Regions from separate parts of the Gottfriedia sp. NPDC056225 genome, predicted to be linked through region 3. Evidence: riboswitches for the same ligand, from Rfam matches in the RefSeq annotation. Region 3 holds a riboswitch; each other region holds the start of a gene.
What was found. Region 3 has a riboswitch for lysine ahead of ACFCYN_RS12620 (amino acid permease). Riboswitches for the same ligand answer to the same signal wherever they lie in the genome.

Region 1 (8,595 bases), on a different contig from region 3:
AAAAATGTCATCCTTTTAAAAACACCTCCTAGTGCATCGAAACTACAATATTTAAACATATAGGATGAATGTTAAATTATGTTAAGTTTCTTCATAGATCGATTAGCCAAACTCAAAACAAAAGGGTGCTCAAAATGACTCTTGTCATTGAACACCCACTCTTTTTTATTATCCTAAGCTTGTTCTTTTGAAGAAATTGAGAACATCAATCCCAAAAAAGTACCTAATAAAAATAAGGTTGAACAAGATCCCATCAATACTATGCTCACTGTTAGGCTCACGCCTGTATGTAAGAAACCGCTTCCAGTGAAATATAATAAAAATAGAATAAGACCTATAAAAAAGGCAATACCAGAATATTGAGTATATGTTTCAACGATTTCATGATCAGTTTGCTTCATTATGATTGACCTCCTGTTTCTACTTTTTTGCGAATTGCAATACCTAATTTGTGACAACTTTGTGACACTTTTATATTAACACATTTATTTCGCAATTGTAAATATTTTCAGAAAACTTTTTAGGTAATATTTGAGACGAGATTAAGAAAGTAATAATTAGGTTATAAATTAAGCTTCACATTTTTAATAAAGAAAAAACCAAGATGATTTACATCCCGGTTCATAGCTCATTTCTTATTGTTTTATTTCAGAAAGATACTCTTGTAATTACCAAAACCTTCTTCGTCCATTTTTTCATATGGAACAAATCTTAATGCAGCTGAGTTTATGCAGTAACGAAGTCCCTCAGGTCCAGGTCCATCATCGAAAACATGACCTAAATGTGAATCAGATTCAGCACTTCTTACTTCAATACGCATCATTCCATGGCTGTAGTCCTTCTTCTCTTCAACTTCACCTTTTAATATAGGTCTTGTAAAACTTGGCCATCCACAACCAGAATCAAATTTGTCTAAAGAACTAAACAAAGGAATTCCAGATACGATATCAACATAGATCCCCTTCTCTTTATGATTCCAGAACTCGTTTCTAAACGGAGGTTCAGTTGCATCTTCTTGTGTAACAGCATACTGAATTGGTGTGAGCTTTTGCTTTAACTCTTCTTGACCAGTTTTCCATTGCTCCTTTAAAAACTTTTGGCGGCCAGACCCTTTAAAGTATAGTTGGTAACGAATCGGATGCTTCTTATAATAATGCTGATGGTATTCTTCTGCTTCATAAAATGGTTTTGCAGGTAATATTTCTGTCACAATTGAATTTTTGAAAACACCGCTTTTTTCAAGTTTTTCTTTTGAAGCAATCGCTTGTTCTTTTTGAGTTTCATTATGATAAAAGATTGCCGTTTTATATGAACTACCTCGATCACCGAATTGCCCACCTACATCAGTCGGATCAATTTGTTGCCAAAATAAGTCTAATAGTTTTTCATACGGATATACATCAGGATCAAATGTAATTTGAACTGCTTCGTAATGACCTGTTAAATGAGTGCATACTTCTTCATATGTTGGATTTTCTTTTTCCCCACCTGTATATCCTGATACAACCTTTATAATTCCGTCCTGTTGGTCAAACGGTTTAACCATACACCAAAAACATCCACCAGCAAATGTAGCCAATTCTGTCCCCATACCTTAACTCCTCCTAATAATTGTCATTAATTAGTATTTACCATATATATAAGTCGATATAAATATTTTTGCTTAAAAAGGCTAATTCCTAACTTGAAAGAATCAATAATTGTATGTAAACTTATACGATAATTACACAGGAGGAAAGTAATATGTTTGAAGAATTTAAGAAGTTTGCTCTAAAAGGGAATGTACTTGATTTAGCGGTTGGGGTAATTATTGGTGGAGCTTTTGGTAAAATTGTGTCATCTTTGGTTGGAGATATTATGATGCCAATAATTGGATTAGCCTCAGGTGGAATTGATTTTTCAACACTTATGTATACGTATGGTAAAACTCAAATTAAATACGGTTCCTTTATCCAAACTGTCGTTGATTTCCTAATCATTTCGATTTCGGTATTTTTCTTCGTTCGATTAATTAATAGACTATCATTTAGAAAGAAAGAAATAGAGGAAGCTAAACCTGTCGTTCCTACTAAAGAAGAAGCCTTACTTATTGAAATACGTGATTTATTAAAAGTACAAGTTAAAAACCAAAAAGATATAAGCTAAAGCTTATATCTTTTTTATATTTTAAGAGAAAATAAAAAACCTCGTACCATACTAAATATAATACGAGGTTAATAAACTATTAGAATTTTCCGTAGCCTAAGAAGTGAGAGCGAACCCAGCTATTACTTAAGCTGATAATGCTGATTCCGCTGCTTCCAGCATGAACCATTTTATTTCCACCAATGTAAATACCCATATGTGAAGGACCATTAATATAAGTATTTTGTAAGAATACTAGGTCACCAGGTTGTGGAGAGCTTACTTTTGTCGCTCTACTCCAATATGTTTTTACATTACCACGAGAGATGCCATATCCATTATGTGAATATACGTACCAGATGAATCCACTGCAATCGAATCCACTTGGAGAAGTTCCACCAAATACATAAGGAACACCTTGATATTGAAGAGCAAAATCTACAATTCCATTGCCTGTTGCAACTGATCCACCATCATCTGATGGTCCAGCATTTGATCCAGAATTAGAATCAGATTTTGAATGTGAGCTTGAGTCTGATTTTGAGTCTGAGCTAGAAGAGTTTGAACTAGTGTTAGTCGCTTGACTATTGTCACTATCATCCTCATCATCACTTGATAATGCCGCTAGTTCTAGAGATTGTTGCTCAAGACGTTGAACTCTTTCATCTTCTTTTGCATTTTCTAGTTCTTTAACAGCCAACTTCAAGTTAGCTTCTGCAGTATCTAATGATTTTTGTTTTTCAGCTTGCGCTTTAGAAAGATCGCTTTGTTGTGCAACTAAATCTTCTTTTGCTGCTACAAGCGTTGCTTTTTTCTCATCAACAAGTTGTTTTTCTTTTTTAACTTCGTCTTGTTCTGATTGTTGTTCTTTAATGATGTTTTCGTCAGCATTAAACAATGTTGAAATTGAATTTACTCTGTTAAAGAAATCTACAATTCCATCAGAGTTAAATAAGACGTCGGTCACAAGATTTACTTTTGGTTGCTTTTGCATAGCAACTAAACGTTGTTCTAATACCTCATTACGTTTTTCAATTCGATCTTGCAAATATGTAATTCTAGCTTTTTTATCATTGATAAGTTTCTCTGTCTCAGTGATTTCTGCTTTTTTTGCATCTATATTATTCTTAGTTGTTTTAATTTGAGCATCTATCTTCTTTACTTCGCTGCTTAATTTTTTAAATTGTGATTGGAACTTATCTACTTCAGCTTGCTTTGTTTCTACTTTGCTATCAGCTAACACTGAAGCATTTGGCGCTAATGATAATACTATTGTACTTGCAATTGCTAGCACTGCCAGTTTTTTTCTTAACATTACAGCGTCTCTCCTCTCGCTAATCTACCTAAGTATTTATACCATAGATTCACGAAGAGAGTCGCAATTGTTACAATATTGTAATATAAATGATAAATATGTCTTTATATGTCGATAAATTATCACAATTTATTGAGGAAAACGAAATAAAACACTTCCATTTATAATGAAAGTGTTTTATCAATCTGTTATTTATCTAATAGAAGAGTTTTCAACATAAACTCTGTCATTTCTCACTAAATCTTCATATGTTTCACGGCGTACTACTTCTCTTGACATACCATCTTTTACGAAAACTACTGCTGGGCGACGGATACGGTTGTAGTTATTAGCCATAGAGTAACCATAAGCACCAGTACATGACATAGCTAATAGATCATTGTTTTCTACAACTGGTAATTTGCAATCCCAAATAAGCATGTCGCCACTTTCGCAACATTTGCCTGCAATAGAGACAACTTCTTTATTTTCATCATTTGCTCGATTTGCAAGCATTGCTTCGTATTTTGATCCGTAAAGAGCTGGACGGATATTATCAGTCATCCCTCCGTCAACAGATACATATTTACGAATTGAAGGTAATGTTTTTGTTGAGCCAATCGTATAAAGCGTTGTTCCTGCTTCACCAACTATACTACGTCCTGGCTCTAACCATAGCTCTGGTAGTTTATAATCTAGCTCTTCACATTGTTGTTTAATAATCGTGGTAATTGTGTCAATATGTTTTGCAACAGCTAAAGGCTCATCTTCGGAAGTATAACGAATTCCAAAGCCCCCACCTACATTTAATATTTCAGCTGTAAAGCCTAAATCATTTTTAAGGCCATTTAAAAAGCTCATTAATACATTGATTGCATGAACAAATCCATCTGGCTCAAAAATTTGTGATCCTATATGTGAATGTATTCCTAATAATTTAAGATTACTTGAATTTAATGAAACTTCAACTGCTTCGTTAGCTTGCCCAGACATGATGTCGAATCCAAATTTAGAATCCTCTTGTCCTGTCATAACATATTCATGTGTGTGTGCTTCTACACCTGGGGTAACACGTAATAAAATTGAAACCTCTTCACCACGTTGCTCAGCTAACGCTTGTAGTACTTCTAATTCAAAGAAGTTATCAACAACGAAACAACCGATTTTTGCATTTAATGCTTCTTCGATTTCTTCAATTGTCTTGTTGTTTCCATGAAAATGAATTTTCTCCGCTGGATAGCCTGCTTGCAACGCTGTATAAAGTTCTCCACCAGATACAACGTCTAAACATAATCCTTCTCTTTCAATTAAACGGGCTTGTTCAACACATAGAAATGCTTTACTCGCGTATGCAACTTGATATTTCATTCCTGTATCTTTTAGAGCTTCAAGGAATTCCCTACATTTTGATTCAATTAATGCTTCATCATAAATATATAGAGGTGTACCGTAATTTTTAGCTAATTCTACAGTATCACAACCTCCAATTTCTAGATGTCCTCCATTATTAATTCGACTATTACCATGTAAATACATTCATATTCTCCCTTCAAATCCAAATGTAAGATTATTCTAAGAAGCTTCCTTCAATGTATTAGTGTATTAAAAAAGACACATGAAGGATATGTTCATGTGCCTATCGCTTTAAAAAAAGGACTTAGCCAATCACATCTCTTCAATAGCTCTTCACAAACACATGTGACAGTACCACATTTATTCAATGTAGTCCCAGAAATAAAATGTGTGGCAATTTATTTCTTCGGCATTGGATCCTTTCTCATTTTGTCATCGAACCCACAGTTCTCTAAAATGATACTTATACACAATGCAACCTCTACGAATAGACTGTTATTTTTTATATTAGTCTATGTATAACACAGTCTAAAAATAGATGTCAAACCATTTTTTGAAAAATCTTGTCGATTTATATTTCAATTGCACACGCAGCTTTTTCTTTTCAAAATAGTATCTGTATTATAGAATATGTTTTATGCGAGTGAAAAGGTGAATTAAAATGAAAAATCATTTCAATAAAAACAAATTAAATATAAAAAAAACAAACCACTAACAAATTGTTAGTGGTTTTTCTTTTTTGTTGCCTTATTACAAAACTCTTAACTTAAGTAGAAAAAATTGGACAGGGGTGAATAGATTGCGTTCAAGCAAAATAGCAGCACTTTCAATATGCAGTAACACAATCATCGTTTTATTAAAATTAATAGTAGGAATTTTTACTGGTTCCGTAGCAATCATCTCGGAAGCAATCCACTCATTATTGGATTTAGTTGCTTCAGTAATTGCATTTTTCTCTGTAAAAATTTCAAACAGGCCTCCTGATGAGGATCATCCTTATGGGCATGGTAAATTTGAAAATATTTCGGGTACGGTTGAAACAATCTTAATATTTGTAGCAGGTATTTGGATTATCATTGAATCTGTCGAAAAACTTCTACATCCTTCTCCTATTAAGTTACCTATGATCGGTGTAGTCGTCATGTTAATTGGAGCATTAATCAATTGGAGAGTCGGAAAAATTGTTCAAAAAGTAGGAAATGAAACTCATTCTGTAGCTATGCAATCTAACGCTTTGCATTTATTAACAGATGTCTATTCATCTCTAGGGGTTGCAGTAAGTTTAATATTGGTTAGTCTTACTGGATGGGAATTTCTTGATGCATTAATTGGTATTGGAATAGCCATTTATATAATGAAGGAATCGATTGAACTTGGACGTAAATCGTTTACTCCATTGCTTGATACTGGCCTTTCTTCTGATGAATTAGATCAAATCGTAAAAGTATTAAATACATTTAAATCACAGTTTATTGAGTACCATGACTTACGCACGAGACGCTCTGGTGCCGAGGAACATATTGACTTCCACCTAGTATTACCATCAGACATGAGCATTGAAGAAGCACATATATTATGTGACAAAATTGAAGATGAAATAAAAAATGTGCTAGTCGATCCAAAAATATTAATTCACGTTGAGCCTGAAAATGAAAGAATACAAAAACTTGATATCTTAAATGCAGGAGAAATGCAGAAATTGTAATGAATTCGAAATTAATTGAAGGGCAAGGATAAAACGAATAAAACCACAAGGAAAATTCCTTGTGGTTTTTCTTCATATCATTAAATAATAATTTCATCAGAAGTTTGCTCAGGGTCATCCCCTTTTAGTTTTTGAGCTCTCATTGTTACAATTGCATAACCAATTGCCATAATGATGCCAAAAACATATCCTCCAACTGTAAAGATAATCGTGCGTGAGTAATATGCTTTTAATCCGTACGTATCGACCATCCACCATTGTCCAAAAGCAAAGGCTATATCTTTAATAATCCATGCTATAAACAAATATTGAAACACCTTAAATAGTGATGGATTTTTAAACAATTCCTTACTTTCTTCACGATCTTGTCCCTGAATTGCTGCAATATCAATCATAAAGTAATATGGTAATGGCTTTTTCAAAGCCAATAAAACCAAAAATACTCCAACAAGTGCAAAGTGATAATACACATTATACAGAATTAAGTTTTTGGCAGAACCTAAAGCCATTAAATCAACAGCAGTGCTAGCAGTTAAAGTTGAAATAATAAAAATACCAGTTACATTAAACTGTTTTGTATACCAAAAACGAAATAATGTATATAAAATCCCTGGAACTGTCGGTAAAAGCATTGCCCAATAATCGCTAAAATAATGTTGTAAAACCTTATATAAAACAAGTGGAAATACTAAATACAAAATTAGATCATAAATAATTAAATTACTTTCTTTTTTCATTTAAATAACCTCGTTTTAAAATGACTTAATTTTCAGACCACCATTTTTATAATAGTTACACATGATTATAACAAAAAAATCTAAGAGCACAACCTCTTAGATTTTTATAGAAACAAAATTAACGAATTTACTTACTGTCCAAGTGTTCTCTTTAAACCATTTACTAAGCCCGCATGTAAACCTTCATGAAAGATATTAAAGCTTAGCATATCTCGAATAGTTTTAATTTCAAAATTACCAAGTTTTATCTCTTTTTCAATCACTTCATCTAAACGGCCTTCGTATGTAGAAATCAATTGCTCAGTTTGCTCTTCTAACAATCGAATAATTTCCTCATATGATGGAGGGGTCTCCTGCCAGTCACTTGGTTTAGTTCCACCCTTAAAAGAATCGATGAATTCTCTTGATAATTTGCCGGTATCACCAGTATTTGCATAAAGTAATTGCTCATATGCCCCTAATATATGACCAGCATTCCAATGAATATTATTATTAAATCCAGTTGGCACTACACCAACAACATCATTTGAAACTGATTTAAGAATTTTTAAAGTATAAAATCTTGTAAACTTAAGCTGTTCAAAAATAGAATCTGCCATCTTAATCCCTCCGTATGGTTATCATTATTAAACTTATCGTATCACGAATGAGGGAATTTAAAAATTGTTAGTCACATATTTGGTCTGGTCATTTCACGATTAAAACTTGTTTTGGCGATAATAAGACGCATTCTAACAATATTTAAGCCGTGTTCACAAAGTGTTCGTCCATTTCGATAATTTTTTCTACTCACACAAGTCCTCTTATATTGATCAATCCTCTTTATGAACAAAGGACTCCTGTTTATGCACAAAAGTTAGCACTTTATGAACGAAAATCACTTGTTTATGCACAAACTTAACAGCTTTATAAACAAAGCACATAATTTGTTCGTATATACAAACAAAAAAAGGAGCCTCAATAAATGAGACATCCCATAAGTTTCCGAATCTAAAATAATACTAGTGACCCTGGACCTGTCAGTAGTAACCCAACAGCTGCTGCTATAATTAGCAGATTAAATTCAAAACCGTTCGAACTATTCCAAAATCCATTCTTTAAATGTACTTTCAATACTGCTACTGCCATAACTACAATAATTAACCATGCTCCAACTTCTGTATATACACCAGCCGCTACAAAGAATCCTCCTACGATTTCTGCAACTCCAGTAATAAAAGCAAAGAATGCTCCAGGTTTAATTCCAATTGACTCTAGCCACTGTCCAGTACCTTTTATACCGTAACCGCCAAACCAGCCAAATACTTTCTGAACGCCATGACCTAGTAAAATAATTCCTAAAACAAGTCGAATAATTAATAGACCATCATCAAGCATATCTC
Region 2 (8,595 bases), on a different contig from region 3:
TAGGTCGTAGAAGTGTATACATTGCAGGTTTAGTTATATTCATGGTAGCTTCAGCTTTATGTGGTATTGCAAATAATATGACAGAATTAATCATTTACCGTGGTATTCAAGGTATCGGTGGCGGAGTAATGATGCCGATGGCGATGATTGTTATCGGGGATTTATTTACAGGTAAAGAACGTGCGAAATTCCAAGGGGTTTTCGGTGGTATTTACGGTTTAGCGTCAGTAATTGGTCCACAAATTGGTGGTTGGATTGTTGATTCATTAAACTGGAAATGGGTTTTCTATATTAACCTTCCTGTTGGGATTATTGCAACAATTTTTATTGCTTTAGGATTAAAAGGTCGTAAAAATTCTGGCCCAATCAATTTCGATCTTGCTGGTATGTTTACGATGATCATTGGTGTTGTAAGCTTACTACTTGCTTTAAGCTTAGGCGGAGTTAAATATGATTGGAATTCTTGGCAAATCATTGGTTTATTTGTTTTAGCAGTGGTTGGAATCGTTAGCTTCGTTATTGTCGAAAATAAAGCTAAAGAGCCAATTTTACCAATGCATTTATTCAAAAATAGAACTTTCGTAACATTAAACTTAATTGGTTTCTTTATGACAATCGCGATGTTTGGTGCAATCATGTTCGTACCATTCTTCATGCAAGGTATTGTTGGAACAAGTGCAACTCAATCGGGAACTATTATGACGCCGATGATGGTAACAATGATTATTGCAAGTATTATCGGTGGTCAGGTTGTATTTAAAGTTGGGATAAAACCACAAATTATTACAGGTATGTTCGTAATCGCATTAGGTTTATATCTGCTAACAACTTTAGATATGGATTCAAGTAAAACAATTGCAACAATTTTTATGGGAGTTATGGGTCTTGGAATTGGTTTAGTAATGCCGACAATTACACTAGCTCTACAAGAAGTTTTCGATAAGAAAGAATTAGGGATCGTTACATCTTCAAGCCAATTCTTCCGTTCAATCGGTGGAACATTTGGAGCTACTGTTTTAGGTGCTGTAATGAACAGTAAATCAGGAACACTTTTAAATCATGATTTAGTTCCATTTTTAAATAAATTACCAGCACAAGCTGCTCCATTAGTAGACAAATTTAAAGACATGATTAATACAACACCTCAATCTGTATTTACAATGTTATTTAATGCGGATGCTAAAAAATTAATTCCTAAACCAATCCTAGAAGGAATGTTACCAATCATTAAAACATCTTTAATGGATTCTTTACACCAAGTATTCTTTGTAGGTTTAGGATTCATTTTAATTGGTGCAGTAGTAACTTTATTCCTAAAACCAATTAAATTAACGAATAGAAAAGCTGGAGATAATGAAAATAAAGAAGAACAAGTTAAAGTTGAAACTGCGACTTCTTAATTTCTCAAGCTAAATAAAATAAAAAACCATCTAGATTGTGGTGCACTACAATCTAGATGGTTTTTGTTTTATAGAGCATAAAATCTATATTTAAGGCATGAACCAAACATTAAATAGCCATTGAAACTTTTTCACTTCGCTTTTTCGTTTTTCTTTTATTTCGCCACAAAATCCAAGATAAAGTCAGTCCAGTTCCAGTAAGAATAAAAAGACCGATTCCACTTATTAAACCAATAATACCGGTATGTAAGCTTTTTACTGAAAAGGCTGATTGCTCAGGTCTATTTTGAAAATTTGGGAATTGAGTATTGTTGCCAGTTTGTCCATTTTGAAAATTTGTGTTGTCACCGTCTTGTGAATTAGATTGTTGATTTCCATTTAACTGGCCACTTGAAGGGAATTGACCATCTTGCATAGAAAATCTACCTCTTTCCTCGCCTCCTTTATTAAAGTATAGGATTATTCCAGTTGTTGATTCGATTAGTAAGAAAACCGAAACAATAACACCAATCCAAAAATGAATCGCTCGAACTTTTTTCATTTAGTATTCTCCTCTTCTTAGTTATTATTGAGATTAAAGTTATAATAGAAAGCTTAATTTTTTCTTAATTACATTAAAGTATTTTCAGTTTTTAACGATGGAGATTATAATATTAAGTGTACAAATGCACGGAAGGGGGTTTGACATTGAATAATCAGTTAAAAGAAAAGTTGGCGCTATTACCAGATCAACCTGGATGCTATTTAATGAAAGACGTTCAGGGGACAATTATATATGTAGGAAAAGCCAAAGTATTAAAAAATAGAGTTAGGTCATATTTTACAGGATCTCATGATGGTAAAACGTATCGTTTAGTTCAAGAAATCACTGATTTTGAATATATTGTCACTTCTTCAAATATGGAAGCATTAATTCTTGAAATGAATTTGATTAAGAAATATGATCCCAAATATAACATCATGCTAAAGGATGATAAATCATACCCCTTTATTAAAATTACTGCTGAAAAACATCCGCGTTTATTAATTACGCGTAATGTGAAGAAGGATAAAGGAAAATATTTTGGACCTTTTCCTAATGCTACTGCTGCAAATGAAACGAAAAAATTATTAGATCGTTTATATCCATTGCGAAAATGTACTTCATTACCTGATAAGGTTTGTTTGTATTATCATATTGGTCAATGTCTTGCGCCTTGTGTAAAAGAAGTAACGGATCAAATGAACCAAGAAATAGTAAATGAAATTGTTCGTTTTCTAAATGGAGGAGAAGATCAAATTCGAAAAGAGCTAGAGGCAAAAATGTTAGCGGCATCTGAGCAATTAGATTTTGAGCGGGCGAAAGAATACCGAGATCAAATTGTGTCAATTGAAGCAACGATGGAAAAGCAGAAAATGATGAATAGTGATTTGGTCGACCGAGATGTGTTTGGATATGCAGTGGACAAAGGATGGATGTGTGTTCAAGTTTTCTTTGTTCGAAGTGGAAAATTAATTGAACGAGATGTGTCTTATTTTCCAATTTACGATGAGCCAGAGGAAGAGTTCCTATCATTTATAGGACAATTTTATGAAAAACCTCATAATATAAAGCCGAAAGAATTATTCGTACCAGACAAAGTTGATACTGAAATTTTAAAAGAATTACTGAAAGTGCCTGTTCTACAACCAAAAAGAGGACAAAAAAAGGAATTAGTTGTATTAGCAAATAAAAATGCCAAAATTGGTCTCGGTGAAAAATTTAAATTAATCGAGCGTGACGAAGAAAGAACAGTTAAAGCAATTGAAAAACTAGGTGAAATATTAAATATTGAAACTCCTTATCGAATCGAGGCATTCGATAATTCAAATATTCAAGGTACGAATCCTGTTTCAGCAATGATAGTATTTATAGATGGAAAACCGTCAAAAAAAGATTATCGAAAATATAAAATTAAAACTGTAGTAGGACCAGATGATTATGATTCAATGCGTGAAGTTGTAAGGAGAAGATATTCTAGAGCATTAAAAGAAAATCTACCTTTACCCAACTTAATTATCGTCGATGGAGGTAAAGGACATTTAGCTGCAGTAGAGGATGTACTTCAAAATGAATTAGGTTTATTCATTCCAACCGCAGGACTTGTTAAGGACGAAAAACACCGAACCTCAGAGTTGTTAATTGGACAGCCACCACAAATTGTACAATTAGGAAGACAAAGCCAAGAATTCTTTTTACTCCAAAGAATTCAAGACGAGGTGCACAGATTTGCGATTGAATTTTACCGTCAGTTGCATAGTAAATCGATGGTTCAATCTGCATTAGATGGCATTCCAGGTGTCGGTGGTACTAGAAAGAAAGCCTTACTAAAATATTTTGGATCTGTTAAAAAAATAAAAGAAGCAACAATTGATGAGTTAATAGCAGCGAAAATACCAAAAAATGTTGCAGAAGGAATCTATCAATTTTTCCATAATGAGTGATATTTAGTTTCTTCCAATATTTTTATCTTGACACTATTTTCAAAATAATTTATATTTTAGTTAAAATTAAATGATTTTCTCTCGTAATAGAGGTGCAAAACCTAAGAGTATGCTGTCATAGACGTGTGGCGTTGTGATGGACAGTTGAAAGGACGTTTTGCCGAAATAAAATGAATCCACAATTCATTTTGTTGGGACTGCATTTAAGAAATGTAGTACTGTCGCATAATAATTAATAATTATGCGGGGAGCTATTGAAGAGATGTTGATGATTTGTCTATTTTATTTATTGTAAATTAGGCGCGTGAACATTGCTTCACGCGCTTTTTTGTATTCTTTTTTAAGTTAAAAAGTGAGGATGAGAAAAATGGGAATTATTGTTCAGAAATTCGGTGGTACTTCAGTAGGCTCAATTGAACGAATACAGCATGTTGCTGAAACAGTAACCAAATCGTACAAAGAAGGAAATCAAGTCGTTACAGTTGTTTCAGCTATGGGACATCATACTGACGAACTTGTTAGTCTAGCAACACAAATTAGTCCACAAAACAATAAGCGCGAATTAGATATGCTACTTACAACAGGTGAACAAGTTACTATTTCATTACTTGCAATGGCAATCCAAGCTAAAGGGTTTAAAGCCATTTCACTAACAGGTTGGCAAGCAGGTATTCAGACTGAATCTGTTCATGGTAATGCTCGAATAGAAACTATTCATACTGAAAAAATTCAACAATTGCTTGATGAAGGTTATATCGTAATCGTAGCTGGTTTCCAAGGCTTAAGTGAAAATAATGAAATTACAACGCTTGGCCGCGGTGGTTCAGATACTACTGCAGTAGCTTTAGCTGCAGCTTTAAACGCAGAACGTTGTGATATCTATACTGATGTATTAGGAGTTTATACGACGGATCCTAGAGTTGAGCCAAATGCGTCGAAATTAAGCCATGTCTCGTATGATGAAATGTTAGAGCTTGCAGCTTTAGGAGCAGCTGTTTTACATCCAAGAGCAGTTGAATTCGCAAAAAATTATAATTTAGTCATTCAAGTACGATCAAGTCAACATGATGAAATCGGTACATTTATTGGGGAGGAACAAGAAATGGAACAACAATCAGTCGTAAGAGGAATCGCATTCGAGTCTAATGTAACAAGAATGACTTTAAACGGTTTAAATAATCATGTAGATTTATTACCTAAAATCTTTACTTTATTAGCAACTGAAGGTATTGATGTTGATATTATTATTCAAAGTGTAACATCTGATAATTTAGTAAATCTTTCATTTTCAATTAAATCAGAAAATATGTTGGAAGCAATTACAGTCCTAGAGTCAAAGAAAGAATTTTTAGGTTATCGTTCATTTGATTTTGAAAGCGAACTTGCTAAAGTTTCAATTGTTGGTAGTGGAATGGTTTCAAATCCAGGTGTAGCTGCGAAAATGTTTAAATTTTTAGCTGACAGTGATATTCCCGTAAAAATGGTTAGTACATCTGAGATTAAAGTGTCAACTGTTATTCCTAAATCAAAATTACAAGAAGCAGTACATGCGCTTCATGAAGGATATGAATTAAATCGTATCAATGAAGAAGTAGCAGTAGAAAATTAAATAGTAAATAAAAACCCTTTTAGGCAAACCAATCTTTCTATAAAACGGCTAAATAGTGAATTTAACAAAATAATCACTATAATCATTTAAAGCCATAGAGTATTGAGAGGACGCATAAAAGGGTTTTTTTGTGACTTAATCGAATAAATTAAGTAAATATTCTGTAAATTAAGAAAGGGTGTCGAATGTTAGAATTGAATAGTAGGAGGTATTAATAATGATGCATAGTTTAATTTTATACGGATATGGAGAAATTGTGCTACAGCTTGTGCTATTAATACTCACCATTTTGTTTTTTGTTTTTATTTGTTTATTTTTCACTAATTCTATTATTAAAGGAGTTAAACGTAAAAACGAAGTAAGTATCGAGGAAGAGATTATGTGCAGGAAAAGTGAGGAAGGCCAGGGAATAGGGAATTCAGAATAAAGGTAGTGTAATAATGAGTGAAAAGGTTTGTAAGGGCAGATGAGGGGGATTTTGTGTTTTTTTGTAATAAAAATAACCACAAGGAAAAATGCCTTGTGGTTATTTTTATTTTTTTGTAATTGGATCTTTTAAATCCCATTTTACTTGGAATTTTACTTTGTGGCCTCTTTTACTTTGTTCTTCATATGTTTCAGCAATGACGTCTATTTGCTGTTCAATTTGCATCGCTAGGAATCCTGCTTCTAATTGGTAAGAAACGTTCTTTTTATGCTCATTTCTGTATGTAATTAACTCAGACGATAATGTTAAATGAACTTCTTGCTTCTTTTCTTCTTCAACAGTAAGAGTACCCCATCCTGCTCTTTCAAAGAACTCGATAATTTCTTCAAATGTCGCTAAGGGATATTTTCTGGCAATCATTTTACCCGCCCAATATAAAATATCATGTTGATCTTTTCCTAGTAAATCGTTTAATAGATCATCGCGTATAAGTTCATAGCCAAAACCAGAAATATTTCCCGGAATATTTATATCTTCAATATTAATGTCGTTCGTCATAGTCGGATAACAACTCCTCTTCCTAAAAAACATGTTTTTATTATATACAAAATTCAATAAGAAAAACAATATTTGGAAACGTTGATAGCAATAATTGGAAGGCTCTATACAGTACAGATAAACAAACTAAATGAGAAGTTTTTTCAGTAAAGAAAAATGTACGCGTTTTCTTGACCTGCTATATTATCAGGAGTAAAATGGTTTGTAGATAAATGTCATAAAAATTTCGACTTTTTATGCAGTATTACTTTTTATTATTTTTTAAGAGTAATAGAAGAATTAAATTTTCATGTGTACAAACTAAAGGGGGCAGGGGTTTACATGAGCAACAAGAATGGAAGGGAGTTTTTCTTTAGAAAACTTCATTCATTGCTAGGAGTTATTCCAGTTGGAATCTTTTTAACACAGCACTTAGTTGTCAATCATTTTGCGACAAATGGAGCATCATCATTCAACAAAGCTGCAGAATTTATGGCGAATTTACCATTCCGCTATTTTTTAGAAATTTTTGTAATTTTCTTACCAATTTTATACCATGCGGTTTATGGACTTTACATCGCATTCACAGGTACTAGCAATGTTAAAAATTATGGATATTTACGTAACTGGTTATATTTATTCCAACGTATTTCTGGCGTAGTTACTCTAATTTTTATTACTTGGCACGTGTGGCAAACACGTATTGCTGCTCAAATGGGAGCAACAGTTGACTATAATATGATGGCTGATATTTTCAATTCAAAATTTATGTTAGTTTTCTATATAGTAGGTGTAATTTCAACAATTTTCCACTTTGCTAATGGATTATGGTCGTTCTTCGTATCTTGGGGAATCACTGTAACACCTAGATCACAACGTATTTCAACATATGTAACATTAGGTGTTTTCGTTTTATTAACATTCGTTGGATTACGTGCTATCTTTGCATTCATTGATCCAACACTAGCGAACTTGTAAGGAGAGATATAGTCATGAGTGGGAAAATAATTATCGTCGGTGGCGGACTAGCTGGTCTTATGGCAACAATTAAAGCCGCTGAAGCTGGTACAAAAGTAGATTTATTCTCATTAGTTCCTGTAAAACGTTCACATTCTGTATGTGCTCAAGGTGGAATTAATGGGGCTGTTAATACAAAAGGTGAAGGTGACTCTCCATGGGAGCATTTTGATGATACAATTTATGGTGGGGATTTCTTAGCAAACCAACCACCAGTAAAAGCGATGGCAGAAGCAGCACCTGGTATCATTCATATGATGGACCGTATGGGTGTAATGTTCAACCGTACGCCTGAAGGACTATTAGACTTCCGTCGTTTCGGTGGAACGCAACATCACCGTACAGCATTTGCTGGTGCTACGACTGGGCAACAATTATTATACGCATTAGATGAGCAAGTTCGTCGTTACGAATCTGAAGGTCTTGTTCAAAAGTATGAAGGTTGGGAATTTTTAAGAGTTGCTGTTGATGATGAAGGCGTTTGTCGTGGTATCGTCGGACAAAACTTAACATCAATGGAAATCGTAAGCTTCCCTGCGGATGCTGTAATTATGGCATCTGGTGGCCCTGGAATTATTTTTGGTAAAACTACAAACTCAATTATCAATACTGGTTCAGCTGCTGCAGCTGTATACCGCCAAGGTGCGATTTACTCAAATGGTGAATTTATTCAAATCCATCCAACTGCAATTCCTGGAGATGATAAAAACCGTTTAATGAGTGAAAGTGCTCGTGGTGAAGGTGGACGAGTATGGACTTATAAAGATGGTAAACCATGGTATTTCTTAGAAGAGAAATATCCTGCATACGGTAACCTTGTACCAAGGGACATTGCTACACGTGAAATTTTCTCTGTATGTGTTGACCACAAACTTGGTATCAATGGCGAAAACATGGTGTATTTAGATCTTTCACATAAAGATCCACATGAACTTGATGTAAAACTTGGTGGAATCATCGAGATTTATGAAAAATTCACAGGTGATGATCCGAAAAAAGTTCCAATGAAAATTTTCCCAGCAGTTCACTACTCTATGGGTGGATTATGGGTTGATTATGACCAAATGACTACAATCCCTGGATTATTTGCAGCTGGTGAGTGTGATTACTCAATGCACGGAGCAAACCGTTTAGGAGCTAAC
Region 3 (8,595 bases):
TCTTTTGGTGTTTGAGACGGAGATAAGGTAGCTTTGTATAAACCTGGATGAGTTCGAGCGTAATTAAGATAAGCAAAGGCTAAAGCAAAAATTGCTTTCTCGCTCCTTTGATGATTAACAGCCTCTTTAAGTTGTTCATAAAGCTGTGTAATAGCATATAGGGCAACACTATTTTTTAGTTCATCTAAATTCTTAATATGATTATAGATCGATGGTGGTTGAATCGTTAGCTTCTTTGCAAGATAACTTATCGTTAAAGCTTCCCACCCTTCTGTATCGACAATTTTAATTGAAGCCCTCAGTAATTCATTAAAATTCAATCCAATTCTTGGTGACATATCCTCCCCACTCCCACTACTGCTTTTTAAGAGCACGGTCAATCGCTTCTTGTGGATGACTTAGCATCGTACCATGACCAACTGCTAATAATGTAGGTTTCAAATCACTAATTTTCTTCGCACTATTTAATGCAGTCTCTTTACTCCAAGTTGCAAGAGTTGGAAAAGGAAATAAAATTCTTAATTGACCAGAAATCGCAAATCCTCCTCTTAACGAAAAAGCATCACCAGCAATAATTGCATTTGTGCGTTGATCCAAAAATGCCATCGAGCCTGGCGTATGACCAGGAACTTCAAACGCTATTAAAGAGCCTATCGTATCACCTTCTTGAAGTAAACGATCAGGAATCGTTTTTATATTTTTAGGAACATCGCCTTTTATAGGAATATTGGGTTCACTTGCTTCTAGACTAGTATCCCCTTTTAATAATTTTGCATCTCGTTTTGAAATAGACACGACCGCATCTGGAAGTAATGCTTTTAATTGATCAAGCGAACCGACATGATCACCGTGAGCATGTGTTAAAACGATATTCGTAATTTTTTTGCCTATTTGATTTGCTGTTTCTAAAATTTTAGTCGCACTAAAAGACAGCGCTGTGTCAATTAACGTAAGCTCGTTTTCTTCTTCAACTAAAAAACAATTTACAGGAAAGAAATTGGGTAAAAAGCTCAACTCATAAAGATGATTATTTTTCGTAATCTTCATATTATACCCTCCTAATAATAAAAACTAATACCTTTAGTTTTATAATACTAATGGTATTAGTTTTTGTGAACAAAAATTCCAAATTTTACATAAAAATCGTTAAAATGACTAAATATACTTCCATTTTTTGTAAGCTGAAAACTATTGGATCTAGTTGTTATTTGGTAATGGCGAACACTTTGTGTACTTTATTGATAAAGCTGTGAACTTCGTTGATAAAGCATTTGTTTTTGTTGATATAGTACTGATTTTTGTTGATATATAGGATTTTTTGTTGATAAGATGGTTGGCAGACTTTGCAATCCTTGGGTTTGTGCATAAATCAATGAATTCCGTGCTAATTGGAAGGATTTCGTGCATAAAATATCTAGCTTTAGAGTATATCAATTGATTTCATCCATAATGCCAATGGTTTCTGCGTTAATTGGTTGATTCTCCCACAATGTCACAGTTTTGTACGTATATCAATAACTCCATAAAAAAACGGGCAAAAAATAGTCTGGTCCTTTTTTGCTTAGAGTACAGCCACAAAAATACCACAGTTTTTAGAACCGTGGTACACCTCAAAATTTATACTTTCTTATCTTTCTAAAAAACCCTTTCATCATAGATGAAAGGGTTAGATCAAATAGTAATTTATTTTCTACTTAAATCCATTTCTTTATAAGGTACAACTTTTGTTCTATGTTTAACTTTATAACCTAACCAAACAATTAAAAATACAGGAATTCCAATGTATGAAACAAGTACACCCTGCCAGTTAATTGCATGACCAGTAAATGCTTGATAGTTTTGAGCTAAAACAATAAATAAACAAGCTAAGAATGCTAAGATTGGACCTAGAGGGAACCATTTTGCACGGTAAGGAAGTTCTTTCAAATCTTTCCCTTGAGCAACATACCCTTTACGGAATCGGTAGTGAGAAATCGCAATACCTAACCAAGCTATAAAACCTGATAAACCTGATAAATTTAATAACCAATTGTAAACTTGACCTTCACCGAAAAATGAAGATAAAAGAGCTAAAGAACCAACTGCAAGTGTTACGTATAAAGCATTTGTAGGAACACCATTTTTATTTACTTTTGTTAAGAATTTAGGTGCTTTTCCTTCTAATGCTAAAGTATATAACATACGTGTTGACGCATATGTTCCGCTATTACCTGCAGATAAAACTGATGTTAAAATAACTGTATTCATAACAGACGCTGCAAATGCAACACCTAATTTTTCAAATACTAAAGTAAATGGACTAACAGCAACACTGCCTCGCACTAAGTCAGGATCTGTATAAGGAATTAACAAGCCAATTACTACAATCGCTAACACGTAAAATAAAAGGATACGCCAGAAAATTTGACGAATAGCTTTTGGAACATTTTTTTCTGGATGTTCTGTCTCACCTGCTGCAACACCAATTAATTCAGTTCCTTGGAATGAAAATCCTGCAACGATAAAGATTGATAATACACCCAAAAATCCATTATGGAATGGAGCATCACCAACAGTAAAGTTTTTAAAACCTGCATCATGCCCTTTTAAAATACCAAAAATCATTGCAATACCAACAATTAAAAAGACAACAACAGTAACTACTTTAATTAATGAGAACCAAAATTCTGATTCACCATAACCTTTAACTGAAAGTAAATTTAAACCTAAAATAATAACTAAAAAGATTCCGCTCCATAATACTGCTGGAGTATGTGGGAACCAATATTTCATAAGCATTGCTGAAGCTAATAATTCAAAAGCTAATGTAATCGCCCAGTTATACCAATAATTCCAACCCATTGCAAAACCAAATGCTGGGTCTACATAGCGAGATCCGTAAGTACTAAATGAACCAGAAACTGGTAAATAAGTCGCCATCTCACCTAAACTAGTCATTAAGAAATAAACCATTATACCAATTAATCCGTAAGCTAAAATAGCACCACCAGGACCAGCTTCACTTATTGAAGATCCACTAGCTAAAAATAAACCTGTCCCTATCGATCCACCAATTGAAATCATAGTTAAATGTCTTGCTTTTAGACCTCTTTTTAAAGAAGTTTGGTTAGTATTCGTTTCTGTACGATCATTTTTCGGGTTTGTTAGTCCCATCATGTTGCCTCCTCTTGATTCTTGCAATCTTATCTTTACGCGAGAATATGGGACGGTATAAAGTGTTGTATGATGTGTATTTTACTCATGATTTTCAACAATATGTAAAGATTGGAAAATCCAGTAAAAAAAACAAAAAACACGTGAATCAATGTTCACGTGTTCTAGACTCAAATATATGTGTCAAACAGCATCAACATCTCTTCAATAGCCCTCCACAAGAAATCTTGTGACAGTCCTACGCTTATTTAGCAATAGGCCCAATAATAAATTTAAATGGTAAATTTATTATTTCGGCAGTTTCGCCTTTTATTACTTATCATAGGTCCCATAAACCTCAAAGTAATGACTAATCAAAACCGCGCCTCTATCCATACGAGATAAAGATCATATTAAATTTAATTTTATAAGTTCAATATACAATCTACTAATCTAGTTTGTCAATAGATTTTTCGACAAATTTTGAGGGTAACATGAAGAGAATTCTGGTTCTAAAGACCATGAAAGATTAGTAAAAAACTCAAATTTATTGTAAGACTTCAATTTTTTTACTAATATTGTCTAACGACTAATGCGCTTACCTTGTACCATTCGACTTCCTTTATGTATAATATTTCTATGTACTTCAAAGGAGGAATTTTTCACATGACAATTTATAAAGCACTTACACTTGCGGGATCAGATAGTAGTGGTGGAGCAGGGTTACAAGCTGATATTAAAACATTTCAGGAACGTAATGTTTATGGAATGAGTGCAATTACAACTTTAGTAGCGATGGATCCTCATAATCATTGGCATCATCAAGTATTCCCAATAGATATAGATACAATTGCAGCACAATTAGAAACAATCGTAGTTGGTGTTGGAATTCAAGCGATGAAAACAGGAATGCTAGGATCAGTTGAGATCATTGAGTTAGCTGCAAAAACGATTAAAAAACATAATATTGATCGCGTAGTTGTAGACCCAGTTATGATTTGTAAAGGAAATGACGAAGCTCTTCATCCAGAAACAAATGATGCATTAAGAGAAATTTTAGTTCCCCTTTCAACAGTTGTAACGCCAAACTTATTCGAGGCAGCACAATTAGCTAAAATGGCACCAATTTGTACAGTTGAACAAATGGAGGAAGCAGCACGCAAGATCCATGAGTTAGGTGCAAAATATGTTTTAGTAAAAGGCGGAAGCAAAATTCAGCATGAAAATGCAATAGACGTATTATTTGATGGTGAAAAAATCGAACATTTAGAATCTGACAGAATTGAAACTACATACACACATGGAGCAGGTTGTACATACTCTGCAGCAATTTGTGCAGAGCTTGCTAAAGGTGCAGAACCAAGAGAAGCAATTAACACTGCAAAAAAATTCATTACTGAAGCAATTCGTCACTCATTCCCAATTAATCAATACGTAGGCCCAACAAATCATATGGCTTATCGTTTACATGGTGAAGCTTAATAAATCAAGATAAAATAAAAACCACAAGGAATTAATTCCTTGTGGTTTTTACATTTTTTTTAAAGTTCACTTGATCACGTTTTTAATTAGTTTAAATAAATCTCTTGCTTTGAAAAAAACGAATCTTTCCCATCTAGCTAATAAACCATTTCCATTTTCTCCATTTGCAATCTGAATAGCGTGTTGCTTATGAAACTTAGCTACTCGTTGATTATGGTTACGATGCATATTGTGAAGATGAATTGCATGTTTATTTTGTCCCATACGATTCCCTCCTTCTTTTTATATTACTAGTGATAATCACTCTTTATTTAGCATGTATATATTTTTTTTACTAATTTTATACTAATCATTTAAACCTTTTCCGTCAAGAATATGATCAATATACTTTTCTACACGTGACGCTCTAGTTTTCGATTGTTTTGGTTGAGAAAAATAATAAATATAAGCTCTTTGACGCCCTGGAGTCAATGCTTCAAAAGCAGTTTTAAAGGCAGGGTTTTCATCTAATTTAAGTTGTAGTTCTTCAGGAACTTCATAATCTGCAGTCTTTTTTAATTCAACCTGCAAACCTGCTTTTTCCACTTCGATTGCTTCTTTAATATAATCGATTAAGACACTTTCCATTTCAATTATTTCTTGAATATTCGTAAACCGAATCTGACGTGCTGATTGTACATTTTCCGTCTGTTGTATTAGAATACCTTTTGGATCTTTTAACAACGCACCTTTGTGAAACAAAAGTGCACAATATTCTTTAAAACCATGTATTAAAACTACATTTTTATTATCAAGAGTGTAACAAGGATGCATCCATTTAAAATCTTCGGTCAATTCACACTCAAGCACGATTTCTCTCAATTTATAAAATTCTTCTTGCCACTTTTTGGCTCTAATTAAAAATGCTTCAACTTTAGGATGCATATTCCCATTCTCCATCAATAACACCTCACAAAATTACTTAAACAGATAATAACCGATCTTAAGGATTTAATATGTTCGTTTTATAGTAGTATAGCCATTATGTACCGAAACAAAATTCCCAATAGATTCACAAACTTCTTCGATTAAATTTTACAATACATATTCTTATAATACTAGTAGTTCCGTGTGAGGAGATGATGTGCTAAGGGAAAGAAATTTAGAAATAACAATAAAAAAGAACAGGTACTAGGTTCTCCCTATTCCCTGCCCTTCTTTTAACCCTGATTTCTTAATATTTATCCCAAGTAACAACTTCATCTAAAGTTAGACGAACTTTTTCGAAGCCTGCTTTAATTCCTTTACCTACTGAAATTAACATTACTGGTTTGAAGTTTGCTGGTACATTGAATGCTTCGATAAACTTCGCTTGGTCATATCCACCCATTGGTACCGTGTCTAAGCCTTTTGCTTTTGCAGCAAGCATAAATTGCATTGATACTAATCCACCGTCAATCATAGCAACTTTTGTAGCTACTTCTTCTGGTAAACTTCCATAGTTTTTCACAATTGAGCCTACATAGAAGTCTTTAACTTCTTGAGTCATCATTTCTTTTGCGACTAATTCATCATAAATGCGATCAGCATTTTTGAATGCCTCAATATCACCTAATACAGCGATTACTGCAGATGCATCAACAACTTGTTGTTGGTTATTTGCGATTGGTAATAATTTTTGTTTTGTTTCTTGATCTTTAATGACAAGAAATCTCCATGGTTGTAAGTTTGATGATGATGGAGCTTGGATTGCAATTTCAAGTAATTCTTTAATTTCATCATCAGACAGTTGAAAACTTGGATCATAATGACGAACTGATCTTCTTTCTTTTGCGACAGTAAAGAAATCTGTGCTTTCAATTTCTTTAGGTGCATCAGTTCCAAAATCAATTTCGTTTACTTTATTTAAATATTCTTCTCTTTCTGTTTTCGTACTAGACATATTGATCTCTCCTTGATTAACTGTATTATTTACAAGTACAGTATATGACTTTAACTGTATAAAAGTCAACTACAGTTTCTAAAAAAAAATAAAATCGAAACTATATTGTTTCGATTTTATTTTACCCATTCTCTTTTTCATTAGGTAATAAGTCAGAAATTGTTTTCTTCGCAAGGCCTTCAACTAGCCAGCTCTCCATCTCGTCTTTTAACTCGTATAAAGCCGATTTTGTAGAAGGAGCAAAACATTCCTTACTATTAACATCCAAGAAACCTTTGGAATATGGATCAGATCTCATCGCATCATAAACATCTTTTAAAGTAATTTCATTAACATCTTTCGCTAAGTAATATCCACCATCTCGACCTTCTTTAGCTGAAATGATCCCCGCTTTAACTAAATTGGCAAGAATTTTTCGTAAGAAGGTTGACTGGGCTTCAAGTTTCTGAGCTAAAACTGCACTTGGGCATATTCCATCTTGCTCTGCTAAAATGAGTAGAGATTGCAGTGCTAGTCCAAACCATTTCGTACTAGAAACCTTATCTTTCAAGAGCTTTCACCTCAATTAATAGTCTAAACTATTTTACGAAAAAGACAACCACCTGTTAATATTGCACTTCTAAGCAAAAATGAGGAAGCCTATGGACTCCCCTTAGTTCGCTATATTTTATCTTTTTTGACATTTTATCATCGTAAATTTAAATGGAGGTTTATTTTCCATATTCTTATGTGGTTCAACAATTTCTAATGCTTCGATCAATCCATATTTTCCAAACTCTTGTTTAATCGATTCGGAATCATAAAAAAATAATTTCATCCCTTCCGTTATTTCGAAATAGTTTTCACCTAGTTGTTTGCCCTTACCAAACATTGGAGCATCTTTTGAAATAGTAGTGAAAATCATATATCCATTTGGACTTAATTGGTTATAACAATCACTAATAAACTTTTCTCGATCATGTTTATTCAATAAATGAATAAGTGCGTAGCAAAAAATCCCATCATACTGTCTGTTATCAAAAGGCATATCGGTAACTGAACCATGAAAAATATGAGAACTCATTCCATTTTTCCTAGCCAATTCAATCGCTGTTTCAGAGATTTCAATGCCAGTTACATTTATTCCGTTTTCAATAAAAACATTTGCATTTCGACCATATCCAAAACCCGGAATTAATATGTCCTTAATATTCTTCTCAACGAAAAAGTCTTTTGTCAAAATTGCTGAATCTGCAGGCTCTAACCCCCACATCATTTGATTTTCGATAAAACTTGATTCCCAAATTTCTGTCATAATAATCTCTCTCCTTTAGTATCTTACTATTTACTTCCTCAAGCCCTCTTTTCGGGCAGGGCGAACAGATTATGAACAATGTGCAAAAAGTTGTGCACTTGGTTCATAAAGTGATGATATTTATGCATAAAGTCCGTAAATTTGTTCATAAAACAGAGATTTTTGTTCATAAAGCGTATTATTTTCATCATCTTGCTTTACTATATCAAACCTCTAAAAAAAGAAAGACCAAAGGTCTTTCTTTTTAATATCACTATTTATGAAGCATTACTCTTAGCAAAATCTTTATCAGATAAACGTTCATTACCCATTAGGAAAATTGAAATCAGCGCCAATCCTACTGGAACTAGTGTCCAAAGGAAAGTATGGGCGATTGAAGAAGAAAACACATCTATAATTTTCGTCAATATTGGTGCTGGAATCAGTTTTTGAGCTTCAGGTGTAAATGCTTGATTAATATTAGAGAAATTTTGAGGTGCTCCGCTACCTGCAAAAGCATCTGTAATTTTGTCAGTAAATACATTTCGTTGAATAACACCAAAAACAGTAATCCCTACTGTCATTCCTAATGCACGTAGGAATGAGTTTGTTGAACTTGCTGAACCACGATTTTCATTGTCAAAGTGATGCATTGCAGACATACCAAGAACTGAGAATGAAGCTCCAACGCCAAGTCCAACAATAACCATATACACAATCACTTGGAATTTACTCGTATCAGGTGTGATCGTACCTAAACAAATAATACCTGCTAATAATAGGACAA

Region 1: linked by a shared signal. The riboswitch ahead of lysA (diaminopimelate decarboxylase) and the one ahead of ACFCYN_RS12620 (amino acid permease) in region 3 are both predicted to bind lysine.
Region 2: linked by a shared signal. The riboswitch ahead of ACFCYN_RS15140 (aspartate kinase) and the one ahead of ACFCYN_RS12620 (amino acid permease) in region 3 are both predicted to bind lysine.

What each region holds. Positions count from the first base shown of each region.
Region 1 is NZ_JBHJTJ010000045.1:2,618-11,212, reverse strand. It holds gene ACFCYN_RS20755 (MDR family MFS transporter) at 1-11, opposite strand, end outside; gene ACFCYN_RS20750 (hypothetical protein) at 174-401, opposite strand; gene msrA (peptide-methionine (S)-S-oxide reductase MsrA) at 644-1,591, opposite strand; gene mscL (large conductance mechanosensitive channel protein MscL) at 1,744-2,145, shown strand; gene ACFCYN_RS20735 (coiled-coil domain-containing protein) at 2,225-3,439, opposite strand; gene lysA (diaminopimelate decarboxylase) at 3,632-4,954, opposite strand; lysine riboswitch at 5,090-5,263, opposite strand; gene ACFCYN_RS20725 (cation diffusion facilitator family transporter) at 5,571-6,476, shown strand; gene ACFCYN_RS20720 (VC0807 family protein) at 6,557-7,213, opposite strand; gene ACFCYN_RS20715 (DinB family protein) at 7,345-7,812, opposite strand; gene ACFCYN_RS20710 (hypothetical protein) at 7,884-8,006, opposite strand; gene ACFCYN_RS20705 (DoxX family protein) at 8,204-8,590, opposite strand.
Region 2 is NZ_JBHJTJ010000022.1:68,533-77,127, reverse strand. It holds gene ACFCYN_RS15155 (MDR family MFS transporter) at 1-1,400, shown strand, start outside; gene ACFCYN_RS15150 (hypothetical protein) at 1,510-1,941, opposite strand; gene uvrC (excinuclease ABC subunit UvrC) at 2,088-3,863, shown strand; lysine riboswitch at 3,943-4,125, shown strand; gene ACFCYN_RS15140 (aspartate kinase) at 4,231-5,472, shown strand; gene ACFCYN_RS15135 (hypothetical protein) at 5,690-5,899, shown strand; gene ACFCYN_RS15130 (YslB family protein) at 6,005-6,457, opposite strand; gene ACFCYN_RS15125 (succinate dehydrogenase cytochrome b558 subunit) at 6,779-7,414, shown strand; gene sdhA (succinate dehydrogenase flavoprotein subunit) at 7,429-8,595, shown strand, end outside.
Region 3 is NZ_JBHJTJ010000016.1:60,433-69,027, reverse strand. It holds gene ACFCYN_RS12630 (TetR/AcrR family transcriptional regulator) at 1-338, opposite strand, end outside; gene ACFCYN_RS12625 (MBL fold metallo-hydrolase) at 355-1,047, opposite strand; gene ACFCYN_RS12620 (amino acid permease) at 1,684-3,156, opposite strand; lysine riboswitch at 3,354-3,531, opposite strand; gene pdxK (pyridoxine/pyridoxal/pyridoxamine kinase) at 3,799-4,614, shown strand; gene ACFCYN_RS12610 (hypothetical protein) at 4,681-4,878, opposite strand; gene ACFCYN_RS12605 (YdeI/OmpD-associated family protein) at 4,960-5,553, opposite strand; gene ACFCYN_RS12600 (nitroreductase family protein) at 5,828-6,535, opposite strand; gene ACFCYN_RS12595 (RrF2 family transcriptional regulator) at 6,657-7,085, opposite strand; gene ACFCYN_RS12590 (class I SAM-dependent methyltransferase) at 7,203-7,829, opposite strand; gene ACFCYN_RS12585 (MDR family MFS transporter) at 8,087-8,595, opposite strand, start outside.